Regions from separate parts of the Cytobacillus sp. OWB-43 genome, predicted to be linked through region 2. Evidence: riboswitches for the same ligand, from Rfam matches in the RefSeq annotation. Region 2 holds a riboswitch; each other region holds the start of a gene.
The links. Region 2 has a riboswitch for thiamine pyrophosphate ahead of tenA (thiaminase II). Riboswitches for the same ligand answer to the same signal wherever they lie in the genome.
Positions count from the first base shown of each region.

Region 1: linked by a shared signal. The riboswitch ahead of thiW (energy coupling factor transporter S component ThiW) and the one ahead of tenA (thiaminase II) in region 2 are both predicted to bind thiamine pyrophosphate.
Region 3: linked by a shared signal. The riboswitch ahead of U9M49_RS04430 (YkoF family thiamine/hydroxymethylpyrimidine-binding protein) and the one ahead of tenA (thiaminase II) in region 2 are both predicted to bind thiamine pyrophosphate.

Region 1 is NZ_JAYEFF010000001.1:966,822-972,796, forward strand. It holds gene thiE (thiamine phosphate synthase) at 1-325, opposite strand, end outside; gene thiM (hydroxyethylthiazole kinase) at 325-1,134, opposite strand; gene thiD (bifunctional hydroxymethylpyrimidine kinase/phosphomethylpyrimidine kinase) at 1,134-1,940, opposite strand; gene thiW (energy coupling factor transporter S component ThiW) at 1,909-2,430, opposite strand; TPP riboswitch at 2,502-2,594, opposite strand; TPP riboswitch at 2,638-2,745, opposite strand; gene U9M49_RS04790 (shikimate kinase) at 2,875-3,381, shown strand; gene U9M49_RS04795 (hypothetical protein) at 3,431-4,264, opposite strand; gene U9M49_RS04800 (nuclease-related domain-containing protein) at 4,465-5,373, opposite strand; gene U9M49_RS04805 (branched-chain amino acid aminotransferase) at 5,675-5,975, opposite strand, start outside.
Region 2 is NZ_JAYEFF010000001.1:1,168,827-1,174,801, reverse strand. It holds gene U9M49_RS05720 (AbgT family transporter) at 1-392, shown strand, start outside; gene U9M49_RS05715 (GNAT family N-acetyltransferase) at 530-1,276, shown strand; gene trhA (PAQR family membrane homeostasis protein TrhA) at 1,399-2,034, opposite strand; TPP riboswitch at 2,371-2,480, shown strand; gene tenA (thiaminase II) at 2,603-3,292, shown strand; gene U9M49_RS05700 (MFS transporter) at 3,593-4,873, shown strand; gene U9M49_RS05695 (peptidoglycan D,D-transpeptidase FtsI family protein) at 5,172-5,975, shown strand, end outside.
Region 3 is NZ_JAYEFF010000001.1:895,364-901,338, reverse strand. It holds gene U9M49_RS04450 (PLP-dependent aminotransferase family protein) at 1-612, shown strand, start outside; gene U9M49_RS04445 (energy-coupling factor transporter transmembrane component T) at 749-1,534, opposite strand; gene U9M49_RS04440 (energy-coupling factor transporter ATPase) at 1,531-3,096, opposite strand; gene U9M49_RS04435 (ECF transporter S component) at 3,071-3,682, opposite strand; gene U9M49_RS04430 (YkoF family thiamine/hydroxymethylpyrimidine-binding protein) at 3,679-4,287, opposite strand; TPP riboswitch at 4,374-4,477, opposite strand; gene U9M49_RS04425 (TetR/AcrR family transcriptional regulator) at 4,684-5,253, opposite strand; gene U9M49_RS04420 (efflux RND transporter permease subunit) at 5,411-5,975, shown strand, end outside.

The DNA of each region.
Region 1 (5,975 bases), 200 kb from region 2:
CATTGGATACAGAGATACCAACTACCATATCATCAGGAACAATCTTTCTAACGACGGCACATGGCAGATCATCTTGTCCAACATGCACACCTGCTGCACCTACCGCTAAAGCGATGTCTACTCTATCATTAATAATCAGTGGAATATCCAATGGCTTTAATATAGATTGTAATATTTTCGCCTTTTCATAAAAGAGTTGACCATCCGCTGTCTTCTCTCTTAATTGAACGATGGTCACACCACCTTTTACACCACTTCGAACAATATCATATAATTCATTGTTTGCTATTTTATCATCTGTGACTAAATATAAACGGTAATCCATTAGTTTTGCCTCACTCCATCTAGCCATATGGCTGCATTCATTGTACTAATCGTATCCATTAGCTTCACTCGAAATGAACCTAACCCTTCACCGGCATGTAAGCTCTTAGCTGCGATTTCCCCTGCTAGACTCATAGTAGCCATACCAATAACAGCCCCGTCAAACCAATTTTCTGAAACAGCAGCAGCAGTTGCTACTAATGAAGCTGTCATGCAGCCAGTTCCTGTTACCTTCGTCAAAAGATAATCTCCATTATCAATCACAACTAATTGCTTCCCATCTGTAATGACATCTTCTTTTCCACTAATAACAATGAGACAGTTTAGGACTTCAGCTGCCTCCTTTGCAAGTGCTTCAGGTGCTATTTCAATTGCCCCTGCATCAACACCACGCGTTTTTGTATTCTTACCAATAAGAGCAGAAACTTCAGAAGCATTGCCGCGAATAATGGACACTTTTATTGTGCTAATTAGCTCTTTTGCCTTATTTGTGCGATAAGTGGTTGCACCAACACCAACTGGATCAAATATTACTGGGACCCCTTTTTTATTGGCAGTTTGTCCAGCTTTAATCATTGCCGCAAACATCGCATCATTAATAGTACCAAAATTAATTACGAGCCCATCTGCCATCATAGCCATTTCTTCTACTTCTAAGAGTTGGGTGGCCATAACAGGTGAACCGCCCATTGCTAGGGTCACATTTGCACAATCATTAATAGTTACTGTATTTGTTAAATGATGAATGAGTGGGGTTTGTTCTTGTAACTGCTGAAAGACTCTCTCAACTGCTTCACTTGAAATCGCCATTATCTTTCCTCCATCTTTGCTTTGTTGTATAACTCATAAAAATGATTTGTCGGACCATGCCCATGACCGAGTGCTAGGCTATGCTCAATCGCTATGGAAATATAATTTTTCGCAGACTGTATGGCCTCAATAAGTTCTTCCCCTTTTGCTAACCCAGCAGCAATGGCAGATGATAGAGTACAACCTGTACCATGGGTGTTTTTTGTCTCTACTCTTCGACCATTAAACCAGTTGAAACTTTGTCCATCCCATAATAAGTCATTCGGTTCTCCTTCTAAATGTCCACCTTTTAATAAGACGGCTTTTGGCCCTAATTCATATAATTTTTTACAAGCTTGCTCCATATCATCAACCGTGCGAATTGTCATACCCGAAAGTACTTCAGCTTCAGGAATGTTTGGCGTAATTACAGTCGCAAGTGGTAACATTTTCGCTTTTAATGCTTCAATAGCTTGTTCCTTTAAAAGATGATGTCCACCTTTTGAAACCATAACAGGATCTAACACAATCACTTTTGGACTATAATGATTTAAACGGTCTGCGACGATTTTTACAGTCTCACTAGATGACAACATCCCGATTTTGACAGCATCAACTTGGATATCATCAAACACAGCTTCTATTTGGTCTTTTATAATATTGATTTCTATATCCTGTACCGAACGTACCTCTACTGTATTTTGAGCGGTAATCGCCGTAATGACGGACATGCCAAACACACCATTGGCGGAAAAAGTTTTAAGATCTGCTTGAATCCCAGCTCCTCCTCCTGAATCAGAACCTGCGATCGTTAATGCTGTTTTCATTGATGTAACCTCCAATAGCTTTATTCTTAATTAATACTCTTAATAAACCATATCCTAAAATTGCTCCAGTAAACGAGCTCACCATAAATGCTGGTAGGAATCCGAAAAGGGTTGCTTCTTGTCCTAAAAGTAATGTACTAATCGGATAAGTCGCTACTGCCCCTATCATTCCTGTTCCAACGACTTCACCTAGTGCTGAGAAGCCAATTTTTTTCGTTTTTTGATAAAGGAACCCTGCAAGTAATGCGCCAATCATACTCCCGGGATAGGCAAAAACACTTCCAGTCCCCATCATATTTCTCAATGTAGATGAAAGAAACGCTTGACTAACGGCATACCATGGTCCAAGAAGTACAGCAGATAATACATTCGCCAAGTGCTGAATCGGAAAAATTTTCGCTATTCCAATCGGAATAAAAATGAGACTACTCGACACAGTAGTGATGGCTGCAATCGTTGCCGTCATCGTCATTTTTTGGATTTTATTCATAGACCTTTCCTCCTTTCGATAAAAATAAAAAAGCCGCTATTTTGAATAAGCGGCTTTGGTCATCATGATATGTATGACGTCACTCGCTTCCCTACGCTAGTATTAACTAGATCAGGTTCAAAGGGTTCATCTCAGCCAAGTATTTGGCACCCCTAGCATTTATTCATATATAAAAAAAATCCTCTACTTCCAAAAGGAAGCGAGGACGACTACATCGACACACTTCCCTCCACTGGTACAAACCAGATCAGGTTCAAAGGGTTTTGAACGGCATTCAATCTCAGCCTCTATGTGAAGGCACCCCCAGTGAAAACTTATAACATATGATGCACTCAATATAACATGAAATGATAGAAATGAAAATAAAAAACATTGGATAGAAACGATGTTGCGACATAAAACGTTATGATATGATATTTTATATAACATTCAGGAGGACAGTCTATGGAAGATAAGAGTATTGTACTTATTGGGTTTATGGGGGTCGGTAAGACATCCATAGGAACGGAATTAGCTAAGAAATTACAGTGGGGTTTAATCGACACGGATGAACGCATTGAACAACAGTTTGGGATGTCAACTTCAAAAATTTTCCTTGATCATGGTGAAGAAATTTTTCGAAAAGCTGAAAGCGAATTGATTGAACAACTATCTGCCGAAGAAAAACAGATTCTTTCATTAGGCGGCGGCGCCTTTTTAAACAGTAAGAACCGCGAAATTTGTTTACAAAACAGTACCGTTGTCCTTATCGAGCTCTCATGGGAAAATTGGCTCGATCGATACCCATTGATTAAAGATACAAGACCGAAATTGAATGGTCTTTCTACTGACGAAATGTATCATCTCTACAAAGAAAGACAAGCTCATTATCAACCATATCATCTAAAAATCAATGTTGACGGGAAAACAGCTGAAGAAGCTGCTGAATTGATTGTTAGTGGGATAGGATAAAGCTTGTGATGATTATGGTTATAGTTCATTAGAATATTTCTTTTACTATCTAAGTAATTCGCATTATCCTAAACGAATTTATGAAAGCCGGGCACTCCCTTGCTCGGCTTTCATTTGTGTTTGGTTCTAAATAAATTGCTGAATAACTCCCTTTTTGTGAGGCGGTTATCTCTGGTTTTCTTTCTGAGTGACTTGCTAAACCCTTTTGCGAGGCGTTCATCTCTGGTTTTCTTTCTGAGTGAATTGCTAAACTTTTTTGCAGGGCACTCATCTCTGATTCTCCTTTTGAGGGACTTGCTAAACCCTTTTGCGGGGCGCTCATCTCTGGTTTTCTTTCTGAGGGACTCGCTAAACCATTTTGCGAGGCGCTCATTTCTGGTTTTCTTTCTGAGGGACTTGCTAATCCCTTTTGCGAGGCGCTCATTTCTGGTTTTCTTTCTGAGTGACTCGCTAATCCCTTTTGCGGGGCGCTCATCTCTAATTCCCCTTCCGAGTGACTTGCTAAACCCTTTTGCGAGGCGCTCATCTCTAGTTTTCTTTCCGAGGGACTTGCTAATCCCTTTTGCGAGGCGCTCATCTCTGGTTTTCTTTCTGAGGGACTTGCTAACCCCTTTTGCGGGGCGCTCATCTCTGATTCTTCTTCCGAGTGACTTGCTAATCCCTTTTGCGGGGCGCTCATCTCTGATTCTCCTTTTGAGTGACTTGCTAAACCCTTTTGCGGGGCGCTCAGTTCTGGTTTTCTTTCTGAGTGACTTGCTAAACCCTTTTGCGGGGCGCTCATCTCTGATTCCCCTTCCGAGTGACTTGCTAAACCCTTTTGCGGGGCGCTCATCTCTGATTCCCCTTCCGAGTGACTTGCTAACCCCCTTTGCGAGGCGCTCATCTCTGATTCTCCTACTGAGTGACTTACTATCCACTTTTATTGTGATGTTATATAGATTTTTTTTGTGCACAAAGTCCTTTGTTCAACATATAACTGCTTACTAATAGATTGACCCCATCAGAATACATTTCAATCTATAAGATACTGTCACTTCTCTTCATTACTAAATAATTCAACTGTTTCTTCGGTTTTAAAACCCATTAATGATAATAAAAATAATTTCCACCACCATTAAGTGTATATTTCTCTTGTAAGAATCGTTGTATTGCGGAACTACTTATTGCTCCACCACACCAATCATAAATCGCCGTCTTTGTTACTTTTTCTGATGGAAAAAGAATAATAAAGTCATTGATTGCTTCACTTAATGCATCACAAGATGAAATGTTCCTCCTACATTTTGAGCAATGAAATTTGCGCAAACTCGCTCGCTTCATCTGCCCACCGCACTCTCGACAAACCACTCCTTTTACCAAATCCTCCGTACAATATTCGATTTTTCTAGCGTAATTCTTTTCTTCTTTATGATGACTCAAAAAAGTGTGAACAATTTTTGTATGAAATGGAGAGTGTTGAATGTCCATTTGATTTAGTTCTCTTAATAATCGTGGAATTTGCGGTGGAAGAATAACATTTTGTTTCTTTGTACGGTCATATAACATAAACTCGGGATGGACAAAAACAAGTAGATAATCAAATGCAATGTTTAATTCGTGCTTAGTAAGGAATTGGTGTAGGAGGGTTTCATTTCTTTGGATTTGTAGAAGGGGATTTTTAATTTCCTTGTTTGTTGGTGAATACCATTTAGTGTCCTGAACCAAAAAATCACCACTATAATTTTTCACTTCGAAAGCAATGAGTTTGTGAGGAGTTAAACAGAGAGCATCAATTTGGAAGGATGTATGATTAATTTCTAGCAATACATCATAAAGAATGGGGAATTTTGGTGAAAGTTGCTGCAAATCATCTCGCCATTTACTTTCTCCTTCATATCCTTTTTCTAACATTTTGAGATATTGTTCATTCTCAGGGGACAATTTTGATCTAAGATGGAGCACGCGTAATAATCGGAGTTGATAAGAGGGATTGAGTGGTTTTAGGTCTGGCAAATTACTTCATCCTTTCTTTTTACTCTATTATAACGAATTTTCCGCATGAAAAAAATACCAATTTATTTAACTTCTCTCGGAAAGGACAACCTTGCTTGTTAAAAAGCGTAAAATCCTTTTGTGATTGTAGGGCTGAAGTAGCAAAATCAAACGATAATAATATATACAGTCAGTCCATTTTCTAAATCCATCACTTCGGTTTTATTCTTTTCAGTTTTTGTCCATTTTACAGAACCACATTTCTAGTCTAACCCTTTAAAAAACCACTTACCATCAATGGCAAGTGGTTCTTTTTCTTCTATTAAATTGCTGTCGTAACAGCTTTTTCTTCGTCTACTTTCACGATCCAACCAAATTTATCTTCTACTTTTCCTTTTTGGATTCCTGTTAGCGTTTCGTAAAGTTTGCCGGCGATTTCACCTGTTTGTCCGCCACCAATGGTAAGTTTTTCGTTATTCCAGAATAGTTCTCCGACTGGTGAAATGACCGCTGCAGTACCCGTTCCGAATGCTTCTTCTAGCGTGCCATTTTTTTGCGCTTCATAGATCTCATCGATTGAGATACGACGCTCAGATAAAGGAATACCCCAGTCTTTAATGAGT
Region 2 (5,975 bases):
CTTCCATCAATTTAACTGGTATTCCTGTTATTATTGGATTTATTATTTTCGTCTCTATTCTGAATTTATTAATCTTTAGTGGGTCTGCTCAATGGGCATTATTAGCCCCAATTTTTATTCCATTGTTTATGTTACTTGATTATAACCCTGCTTTTATCCAAGCAGCGTATAGAATTGCCGATTCAACTACAAATATTATTACACCACTAAATCCGTATATCCTTGTAGTTCTTGCTTTTATGAGAGAATACGATAAAAAAGCAGGTTTAGGCACGCTTATTTCCTTAATGATTCCTTATTCAATGGTTTTCTTAGTAATTTGGGTAGTCATGCTATTCATTTTTGGATTATTCGGTATTCCGATTGGACCCGGTATCGAAATGTATTTGTAATAATGCGGTGTTGTTGCCCGAACATAAATGTTCGGGCTTCTTTATTTGTGAAAAATGATAAAATAGATAGAGGTATTTTTTTACCGTAAGGAATTAATCGTTATACTTAAGGGCTATAAGTAGGGGAGAGATGGTCAGTGGTTAGTTTCAGAGATATACATCATGATGGTAATTTAATAGCAGAAAAAGCCAATTTTGATCACTATGGCACAAAACAGTTCTATTTTAAATATGATGCAAACTTTATCCAATTTAAAATAAATCCTAGTTTGCAAGATTTTCAACTGGCACAAATGTATTTGGAAGACTATCAGAAAGAGCATAAACAAGAACATTTGAAGTTTTATTTACCAGCAGACGAAATGATTCAAGAGGATGTTTTATTATACCTTTATCAACAATTCTATACGATCGGGTGTCAGGAGTTATATGAAATTAACCCTCTTCAATTTATCTATAAAGATAGAAAGAACGAAATCGTGGTTGAGGAAGTGACAAATGATAATTTAGGAGAATATCTACAATTGCAGAGAAACTTTGATCTAGATTATGGTGAGGAATATGTGAACCTTAATAGAAGCATGCATTCCTATCATCATAATGCAAAAGATACATTACAGTTACTCGCATATGATCATGGTGTGCCAGCAGGTTCATTACAAGTATTTTTTAATAAGTGTACAGCTGAAATTGATAATGTAGGTGTGTTACCAGCTCACCGATTAAAGGGGATTGCTGCAAGCTTGCAATATGAAGTAATGAAGCGATTTAGCAATCATAGGGTTATACTTGTAGCCGACAGCAATGACACGCCAAAGGATATGTATCGTAAACAAGGGTATAAAAAATTGAGCTTTCGCTATGAAGTAATGAAGTTATTATAAGTAGTAGTTTATTATTAATATAGAACAAGTAATGTGATAAAAACTCTACAAACTGATATTAATAAATCTGCAGGTGGTGAGAGTAGCCATCTGCAGATCATTTATAAAGAGGTAAATTTTGATCAAGGTAAAAGCGAGAGAACAGCAAAAAAATGCATAATCGAACCAGCAAGAACAAAAACATGCCACAATGCGTGATGGTACTTAAATCCTCTCCATACATAAAATATTGAACCAGCAGTGTATAGAACGCCACCGATAATGAGGAAAATCATTCCTTGTGTAGGTAAGTGTGTAACCAGAGGCTCCCAGGCAAATATAATTAGCCAGCCCATCAAAACATATAGTAATGTCGAGAAGACTAAAAACTTTTTAACAAAAAAACATTTGAAAACTGTTCCAGCAATTGCTAGCCCCCATACAAGACCAAATAAGGTCCATCCTAAGGTTCCTTTAACTGTTATAAATAGAAACGGTGTGAACGTTCCAGCAATAAAAAAGTAAATGGAAGAATGATCGAGAATCTCAAATACATCCTTTGCTTTTCCAGCAGGTAAACTATGTAGCAAAGTTGATGAGAAATATAAAATAACCATCGTTGTACCAAAAAGAACAAAGCTGACAATATGCCAAGCTGTTCCATATAAGGATGAGAAAACAGTTAAAATGACGAGAGCCGCAATACTTAATAGCGCACCGATTCCGTGTACGATCGCGTTGGCGATTTCTTCTCCCTTTGAAAAAATATGTGTTTCCAAGTAGTATTCACCCATTCTTTATCCAAAATCATAATTCTAGTATAAACATTTTTTTAGCTGATAAAAAGTCGTAAGCTTTCATTATAAAGAAAAACTTCACTAGGCGAAGAGGGTGGAGAGTGTAAATGCATGGAGAATATTTGGAGTTATCCATCCTTGAGTCAATGCCAATTTAAGCCGCGGTGTTAGATCAGTTGAAGTGTTTAGGTAACGACAGCATTCATCCAACTTGTTCATAATCGTTACTGAAAGAGAAGCTTGACATTGCTCAATTCCTAAACTTGCAGTTGACATTTATTGATAAGATGATAACATAACTTTGAAAGCATAATTGAATAAATCCACTAGGGGTGCCTTTAAAAGGCTGAGATTAAAGTGCAATAACTTTAAGACTCTTAGAACCTGATCTGGTTGATACCAGCGTAGGGAAGTGGCGTATATCAATTTAGTTAACGTTATAACTATAACTAAATGAATGATGTATACAGTAACCACTTTCTTATAGGAAGTGGTTTTTCGCTTTTCTGGATTTTTTATGCTCGATAAAAAAAGAGAAGAGGTAGAAATGATGACAACAAAAGAAACGTTTACACAATCGTTAAGGAAAGAAGTACATGATATATGGGAAGCGAATTTTGAACACCCTTTCGTTAAAGGAATTGCTAAGGGAGATTTACCAATTGAGTGTTTCCGCTTTTATGTGTTACAAGATTCTTACTATTTATCACATTTTGCTCGTGTGCAAGCAATCGCTGCTTCTAAAGCAGAGAATTTATATATGACCTCAAGAATGGCCTCGCATGCGCAAGGTACCTATGAAGCTGAACTAGGGTTACATAACAAATTTATGGAGGTATTAAAAGTTTCTGAAGAAGAGTTAAACCAGTTTAGACCCGCTCCTACTGCCTATGCATATACATCCCATTTATATCGTGTAGCAGAGACAGGCACAGTTGGCGAGGTCATCGCTAGTTTGCTTCCGTGTTATTGGATTTATTATGATATTGGGCAGAGCTTTAAAGGGGCAAAACCAAAAGAAGAAATCTATCGTACCTGGATTGATACATACGGTGGAGAATGGTTTGTTAAACTTGTACTTGAACAAATTCATCATCTTGATCGGCTTGCTGAAATTGCATCTGAAACAGAAAAAGAAAAAATGAAAATGGCATTTACCATTAGCTGTCAATATGAGTTAGCTTTTTGGGAAATGGCTTATACCCAAGAAAAGTGGTTAAGTGATAAAACATATGCATAAAACTTCATAAATGAAAGCGGGAATAGTGTTAACAGAATAAGGTTAGTTCATACTAACTCAATTCTGTTAACATCATACCCTTTATAATCGTTGTAATATCAGGTTTGTTATGCAATTAAGACAGTTTGCCATATCGGATTTTCCTAAAAAAGAAGTTAGATCTTCACCAACTACTCATCTAGTCAATAGAAATGACTTCTACTTCTCCACCCTCATAGACATATAAACTTCCTATATATATATAAAGACAATAAGCGTATAATGAGAGACGAATGTTAAATTGAGGAAGGCGTTTAAATAATGAATAAACAACAAAGTAAGTACAGATGGGTTGTATTTGGTGTTTTACTTTTAGCCTATTTATTTATGGTTAGTCAAAGAACAGCACCTGGTTTAATTACTGATCAATTAATGGAAGAATTTCATTTAACTGCAGCAACGATTGGGCTGATAACGAGTATTCAATTTTTTGCTTATGCTGGATTGCAAATTCCCATCGGATTATTCTCTGATAGATTTGGTCCAAATGTATTTCTAGTCGCTGGAACGCTGCTAAACGGACTAGGTACCATCCTCTATAGTTCGGTAGATAATAGTTATATGCTTATCTTTGCTAGGCTATTATGTGGAATTGGCGATGCTACTATTTGGGTCAATTTAGTTCTTGTATTGAGCATTTGGTTCAAGCAGCAGGAGTTTTCGATGCTAGTGGGATTTGCTGGAATGACAGGAAGTTTAGGTTTCTTATTGGCAACAGTTCCTTTTAGTTCGACCATTTCTCTATTAGGGTGGAGACTTCCATTTTTAATTGTTGGCATCGTAATATTCACCCTCGGTATCGGACTCTATGTTGTTTTAATAAAATATCCTAAGAAGAAATTTCAAATGGAAGAAGAAAAAAATCAAAAAGAAACAAATGAACCGTTATTAGTCATCATAAGAAGATTACTAGTCAATCGCCAAGCTTGGGCGACATTCCTTTGTCATTTTGGTGTAGTAGGCACATATATTGGCTTTATTGGCTCTTGGGCTGTTCCCTATGGTATGGACATTTACGGTTTATCAAGATCAAGTGCAAGTGAAGTAATTATGTACGGCTTATTTGGTGCCATTATCGGAGCGCCATTAACAACCTATCTATCTACTTTTTTTGACAGTGTCAAATTACCGTATGTTATCGTGCAGTTGCTGTCGGTTTCTGCTTGGATCACACTAGTATTGCTGGGTGGAGAGCCACCGTATTTATTATTCATTCTTTTATTCGTGATCATAGGCTATGCAAATGGTGCGAGTGCTCTAACCTTTACAGTTGTTAGACAGTCCTTTCATATAAAGGAAGTGGGGCTTATTTCCGGTTTCGCCAATACGGGTGGCTTTCTTAGCGCAGTGTTGCTGCCAGCTCTTTTTGGGAAAGTATTGGACCATTTTGCTAATTTTGACCTTACAACCGCTTATCAATATGGACTCTATATTCCTTTAAGCTTTGCGATTATTGGGTTAATTGGAGTATTCATGTTATATGAGCCAGTAGTATATCGTCAAAAACTACAAATGAGTCAAATGAAAAAATCGGTTGGTTAACAATCGATTTTTTTATTTAGCTAATAAAAATGAAGAACAATCATCACTTAAAAGGCAGTCAAGTGGATACCTGATTTGATCACCATCTACCGTCCTTTTTAGAAAATGTTACTGAAAGTGTAAAATTGATCTTTTTTTATCAAATATTTCTTCATAACAATTGAAAAAATTGGATATTTGTTGTAAGATAGGTTATATTATTAATCTAATTTTAATAGATAATATATTTTTGAAATATAATAGTTACATATAGTAATAATTAAGAACATTCATACTTTGATGATTGGTTGTGTTGATGATGGCGGGAGAGCAGAAAAGAAAGAAAAGAAATAAAAAAATGGTTTTTCGGATTAATTTAATGTTTTTTGCAGTATTTATCCTCTTTTCGATTCTAATCTTCCGCTTAGGTATTGTTCAAATTGTTTACGGGGAGAATTATAAAAAAGAGATTGAACGGGAAGTGGAGGTGCCAGTAGCAAGCACGGCACCTAGGGGGCAGATCTATGATAGTAAAGGTAGACTGGTTGTAGGGAATAAGCCTCAATTAGCCATAAGTTATACTCGCTCTCAATCTACAACTCAAGAAGAAATGATTCAGACATCAGAGCTTTTAGCGAAAATGATTAAAAAAGACACGGAAGAAGACTTGAAGGCGATTACGGAAAGAGATAAACAAGACTTTTGGATAATAAAGTATCCGAATGAAGCAGCAGAAAAAGTATCGGATAAAGAAAAAGATGAATTGCAAGCAAGTGATATGTCAGCAAAAGAAGTAGATGAAGAAATATATAAACGAACGCGGGAACGAATAACAGAAGAAGAACTGAATGCTTTTAAGAAGGATGAACTAGAAGTTTTAGCGATATTTCGAGAAATGGCAAGTAGTCGAATGTTGACACCTCATTTTATTAAGAACAAAAATGTTAATGAAGATGAATTTGCTCTTGTTAGTGAGAATCTTCATTTACTACCTGGTATTGATACAACGGTAGACTGGGAACGTTATAATGCTTTAAAGGACGAAGATGGAGAAGTAACATTAAGTTCTGTACTTGGAAATGTTTCAAGTTCAAAAGAGGGCTTGCCTAGTGAAATGCTCGAA
Region 3 (5,975 bases), 270 kb from region 2:
GCAGAGAAGGATGATCGCTACATTATTGAAGATGATTATGACAGCGAGTTTCGCTATAACGGAAAAACGATACCGTCTCTGCAAAGTATGGACAGAGGGGAAAAGGTTATTTATTTAGGCTCTTTTTCTAAATCTTTTATTCCATCATTGCGAATTAGTTATATGGTTTTGCCAAAACCCCTTGTTAAATCTTATAAAGAAAAATTATCTTTTTATCATTGCACGGTTTCGAGAATAGACCAAAATGCTTTAAGTGGATTTATGAAAGACGGGGAGTTTGAAAAGCATTTAAACCGGATGAAAAAAGTTTATAGAAGAAAGGTCGAAATAGTTCTAAACGTACTCAAGTCCTTTCCGCAATTAGAAGTTATGGGAGAAAGCTCTGGATTACATGTCGTATTGATTGTCAAGAACGGAATGAATGAAAGCGAACTCGTAGCACGCGCAAAAAGAGAGCGCTTGAAAATTTATCCATTATCTAATTACTCCATAATTAGAAGAGATGATAAAGAACCGCAAATTATATTAGGCTTTGCAGGTATTCTTGAAGAGCAATTGGAACACAGCTTGAAAGCATTGGTCAAAGCGTGGGGGATGGATGAGATTGATTAGATAAATCTATCTTTGCTTGATTCAATAAAAAAATTAGAATTAAGTACTTTAAGATAATCAACAACGAACAAATTCTTATCATATAACTGAACTTGTTCGTTGTTAATTTTACTTAGAAAGGTTTTAGCGAGTAAAGTTAGGGCATAATCCGATGGCCAAATATATTAAGTGTACCCAATCGATAGGAGACGTAATAGGCGATTATTAATATGATAAGCATGATGATAAAAAATAGGTAATCAGTCGCTTTGATTTTCATTACAGTATAATAGGTTCGATCTTTTGACCCTGTAAAACCTTTTGATTCCATTGCAATTGCGACTCTTTCAGCCTTCCGAATGGCGCCAGCTAATAGGGGGATAAAATATTGTCTCGTATGTTCCACGCGATTTCTCCATCCTTTTGCACGACCAAGGCCCCGAACACGATGAGCTTTCTTTAACAAGTCTAATTCGTGCTTGAAGGTTGGAACAAAGCGATACCCTGCCAAAATACCATAAGTTAACTTAGGTGAAAGGCGAACTTGCTGCATTAAACTTAACATAAATTTTGTTGGATCAGTTGTAAAAGCAAAGAGTAAAGATAACCCTATAAAACACAATGACCTTAGTGCTAAACTCATACTAACTATAATGCTACCCGTCCTAATATCAAAAGAAAAGAACGAAAAAACAATAGGACCAGTTGCGTACTTATCATCCGTATACAGCATTGTCATCCAAGCTAACCCGAGCGCAAAAAAGGACATCGGTATAAAGTAAAACAACCATTTCTTTATGTTCAGTTTACTGAAGAAAAAGGTAAGTATCAGGATATAAATAAACATAATCGCTGGTGTAATAATATCAAAGGAAAAGCTCAACAAAATGGCAGGTAAGATAACCGTAATAGCTTTTATGGTTGGATTTAATGAGTGTATCATATCGTCATCTCTTCATTTATCAACCGTAAGCGGTAAGGTATCCTTAATCTGGCTCTTTCTAAAAGGTCAGTTTTTCGCCAAAGTGCTTTAGGTGTACCATCATAAACGATCTTTCCTTGTTGCATAACCAAGACATTATTACAGTATGAATCAACTAAATCCATGTCATGTGTAACGAAAACGATGGTGGCCCCTTTATCATTTAGGTGCATGACTTTACGCATAAATTGAGAGGTCGTATAGGCATCTTGTCCAAATGTTGGTTCATCGAATAGAAGTAAATCAGGTTTGGAATGTAACATCGTTGCTACACTTAGCCTTCTTTTTTGGCCACCACTTAAGGAAAATGGATTTTTCCACTTATCAGATAAGAGATCAAAATCGGTTAATAAATGATGAACCATTCTTTCTGTTTCTTCTCTAGAATAGCCACTTAGCTTGATACCAAAACACACTTCATCGTATACAGTTTGGTTAATAAATTGATGCTCAGGATTTTGAAATACATAGCCCATATTCTTATACAATTCGTTTTCATGCCAATTACTTAATGGAGTGTTTAAAAAATCGATTGAGCCTGATACGGGCTTAATTAATTTGGCTATTAACTGTAATAAAGTAGATTTACCAGCACCATTTTCGCCAACTATTGCGCAAAAGTCCCCTTCTTTGATTGAAAAGGAAAGTTCATTTAGGATTTGCTTATTTTTATAGTTAAATTGTATATCTTTAAGATTGACGATTACTTCTGTACTTTCTTTCTCACTTGATGGTCGACTAGGCATTTTCCTATTTTCATACCTTTTAGGAACTCTTATACGATTCTTCGTCAACTTATGTAAATGATTTTGAAAACCTTCCTTCGGCGTACTATCTAAAAGTATTTCTCCTTTTTTATTAAGCGCAACCAACCGATGAGCGTATGGTTCCCAGTCATCGATTTCGTGTTCAATTACAAGCAAACCAAATCTTTGTTGTTTTTGAATCTTAATAATTGTCTCGATAAACTCTAGGCTAGATATCGGATCTAAATTTGCTGTAGGTTCATCTAAAATTAAGTATTGAGGGTCCATTAAAAGGATAGAAGCTAGCGCAACCTTTTGTTTTTGTCCTCCTGAAAGATGGTGAATGTTATGTTTCATATATTGTGATAATCCTACAATATCTAGCACATGTTCTATTCTTTGTTTCATTTGGCATCTGGGAATAGACAAGTTTTCTAACACAAATGCTAATTCATCTTCTACACGAACCATGCAAAACTGACTTTCTGGATCTTGAAAGACAATGCCTATTTCTTGGTTTATTACTCCTTTAGGGTAGGAGGAGATATTTCTCCCTTTATATAAAAGGTCCCCTGAAGTAAAACCTTCAACCGCCTCAGGATATAGACCATTTAAACATAGTGTCAGTGTACTTTTGCCAGAACCACTTGCTCCAAGTAATAAAGTCACTTCCTCTGCATATAACTTACAGCTTACATTATTTACAGAAGGTTCATCGTGTTTATCAAAGGAAAATGAGAAAGAGTCTAATTCAAAAATTGGTTGATGATTTTCCATGCCTTGCTAGTACCTCCTTCCCAATAGGGTACCCATTTAAAACACCAGTTTTCGCTAGTTGATCTGCTAATATTTTTCCTAAATAACCAGCAATGATAGCTCCACTTAAGAGACGTATAACAAACATTGTCATAATAAGCCAGGATTCATAGGCATGAAAACCTGATACAAAGAAATGGTAAGGAAAACTAATAAATGCAGCGCTGACACCTGAAAAAACGAGAATACGAGGTTGATAATTTTTCCATTTTGTCAGAGCAAAAGCGATTTCCGCCCCTAATCCTTGCACCATCCCTGAAAGAATTAAAGTGGGTCCAGATGTTGAGCCGACAAGTACTTCGGTAATAGCAGCAATGGTTTCTGCTGTAAAAGCAACGCCTGGCTTTCTGATAATGTAAGCAGCTATTATGGATACAATAAACCATATGCCATAAATCAATTCATAACCAATGGGTCCAAATCCAAACGGGGTAAGGATGGCAACAAGAACTTTACCGACCCCAAAAAACCCTAAATAAATAAAGCCAAATACGACACCCAGGACTGACATGAGAACAATATCTTTCAGACGCCATGATTTTATCATGAGACTTTCACTTCTTTAGCTTTTCCAGTAGGGCTGTTAGCTGATAATGTGAATGTCATTGTCACATGAGATACATCTTGCTTGGTCTGATCGAAAACGTTCTGTAACAAGTTAAAAATATCATTCACCTTGCCATCAAGCCTTGTGGCATAATGGCTATGGCTAACGTTTACTTCAGTCTCCTTGGACCAATCAATTTGCTCATAAATTTTTTCCATATAATCTTCCCTCCCTAAGGGATAGAGGGCAAATTTACAACCTGCAAGCTGGTCTATTTCTTTTGTATCATCCTTGTTCAAGGCAATGTCAGATTCGTCCATGTATACATCTGCTGCTGAATCTCCTGGACAACCAATCGAAAAGGTACCACTCATAGCGATGTGTTCTCCTGTTTTAGCTGCGTGTAAAAAGATTGCCTTCACTACATCAAAAACATGAATTTGCTTACCACGGATACAAGTAGATACATCATCAGTTTCTGACCACACCTTTGACATATTCACTTCTTTAAGGGCAAATAAGATGATGTCCACATACCTCTCACTCATTGGAGAAAGCGTAAACTGACAACCTACGATACTACTTGTTCCACATAATTGATTCATATAAAAATCTCCTTTTAACATTTTTTGAACAAAAAAAACTGCACCCCGATGGAATGCAGTTTGGCTATGCAGAAAAAAAGAGAATACACTGACCAACTGCACTTCCCCACGCTAGTATTATCTAGATCGGGTTATAAGGGTCAGGCAATTGCCTTCTCAGCCATTAAATATAGCTCCCCTAGCGCATTCGATATATTTTATTTGTTCGTCTATCCTATCATAAGCAAAAAATCATTATCTGTAAACCAATACTTGTCAATTGATAATGTAGTAGAGATAAATACAATTTATTAATTGATACGTAAATGATGCAAAAGAGTAAGGAATACAGTTTAAATCCCAATATAGTAGAGGTGAATAAAATATTGATGTGAAGAATGTTGATATATTCGCATACTATTTAGAATGAAGAATAACCCGATTACTAATTTCAGTAATAATGGTTGTCATTTCTTCCGGAGATTCTTTCATCCCATTCATTAACCATTTTTCAATTACATAAATACATCCACTAATTACAAAGTAAATCATATATTTTGATTTATCTATATTTATGACCTGCGGATCTTCCTTTAAACTATTAATAATGATTGATTGTGCAGTATCAATCACTCTCGTTTGAAAAGCTTTGTTACCATGGTCACTAAATAAAACAAGAAAATCAGCACTTCGTTTATAAACATAATCTAATAAATACTTCGTCATTGCAAAAGTTTCATTTGTCTCATTATGGTTGTACTGTTTTAAAGTGACCTGTAATTCTAACAAAATCTCATCTTCAATATGCTGAAGTAAATCAAATTGATCACGATAATGGCTATAAAAAGTAGAACGATTGATATCTGCTTTTTGACATAATTCTTTAATGGTAATGGATGAAATTATCTTTTCTCTTAATAATTCCATTAAACTTTCCTTTAACACCATACGAGTATATTGTTTCCGACGATCCAATTTTTTGTTCATCATGCCACCCTCACTTTTTTAGAGAAATCCAACAAAGTACGCTTAAATGTTGGATGTAAAACATTTTTTACACAACTGTTTGTTGTTTATCTAACACAGTGGTATGTATAATGTTACTGTAAAAGAATTTCAACATCAAGAAGTGGGGAAACCAATAATGATTGAGTTTATTATTCGTTATAAAAAATCTGTAACCATCATTTTCTTTTTGTTATCAGTGCTTTCTGCTATTGGATTTCTGTTTGTGAATGTTAATTATAATATGAAAGATTATATCCCAGCAGAAGCTGAATCTACCGTTGCTTTAGAAGTGATGGAAGATGAGTTTACTAGTGGCATTCCAAATACAAGCGTAATGGTTGAGAATGTCACAATCCAAGAAGCGCTCGTTATTAAAGAGAAATTAAATAAGGTTCAAGGTGTAACTGATGTGATGTGGTTAGATGATGCGATGGACATAAGAACACCAATAGAAACCGGAGACCAAGGCACAATAGAAAATTACTACAAAAATAATCACGCTCTTTATTCTGTCACCATTGAGAGTGGCAAAGAGGTCGAAGCAACAGAAGATATATATCAAATAATTGGTGAGAAGGGATCACTTATTGGCGAAGCTGCAAATACAGCTACGCAGCAGAAAATGACAGGGCAAGAAACGTTACTCGCTGCAGGGATACTTATTCCCATTATTATCATTATACTAGTTCTCTCGACAAACT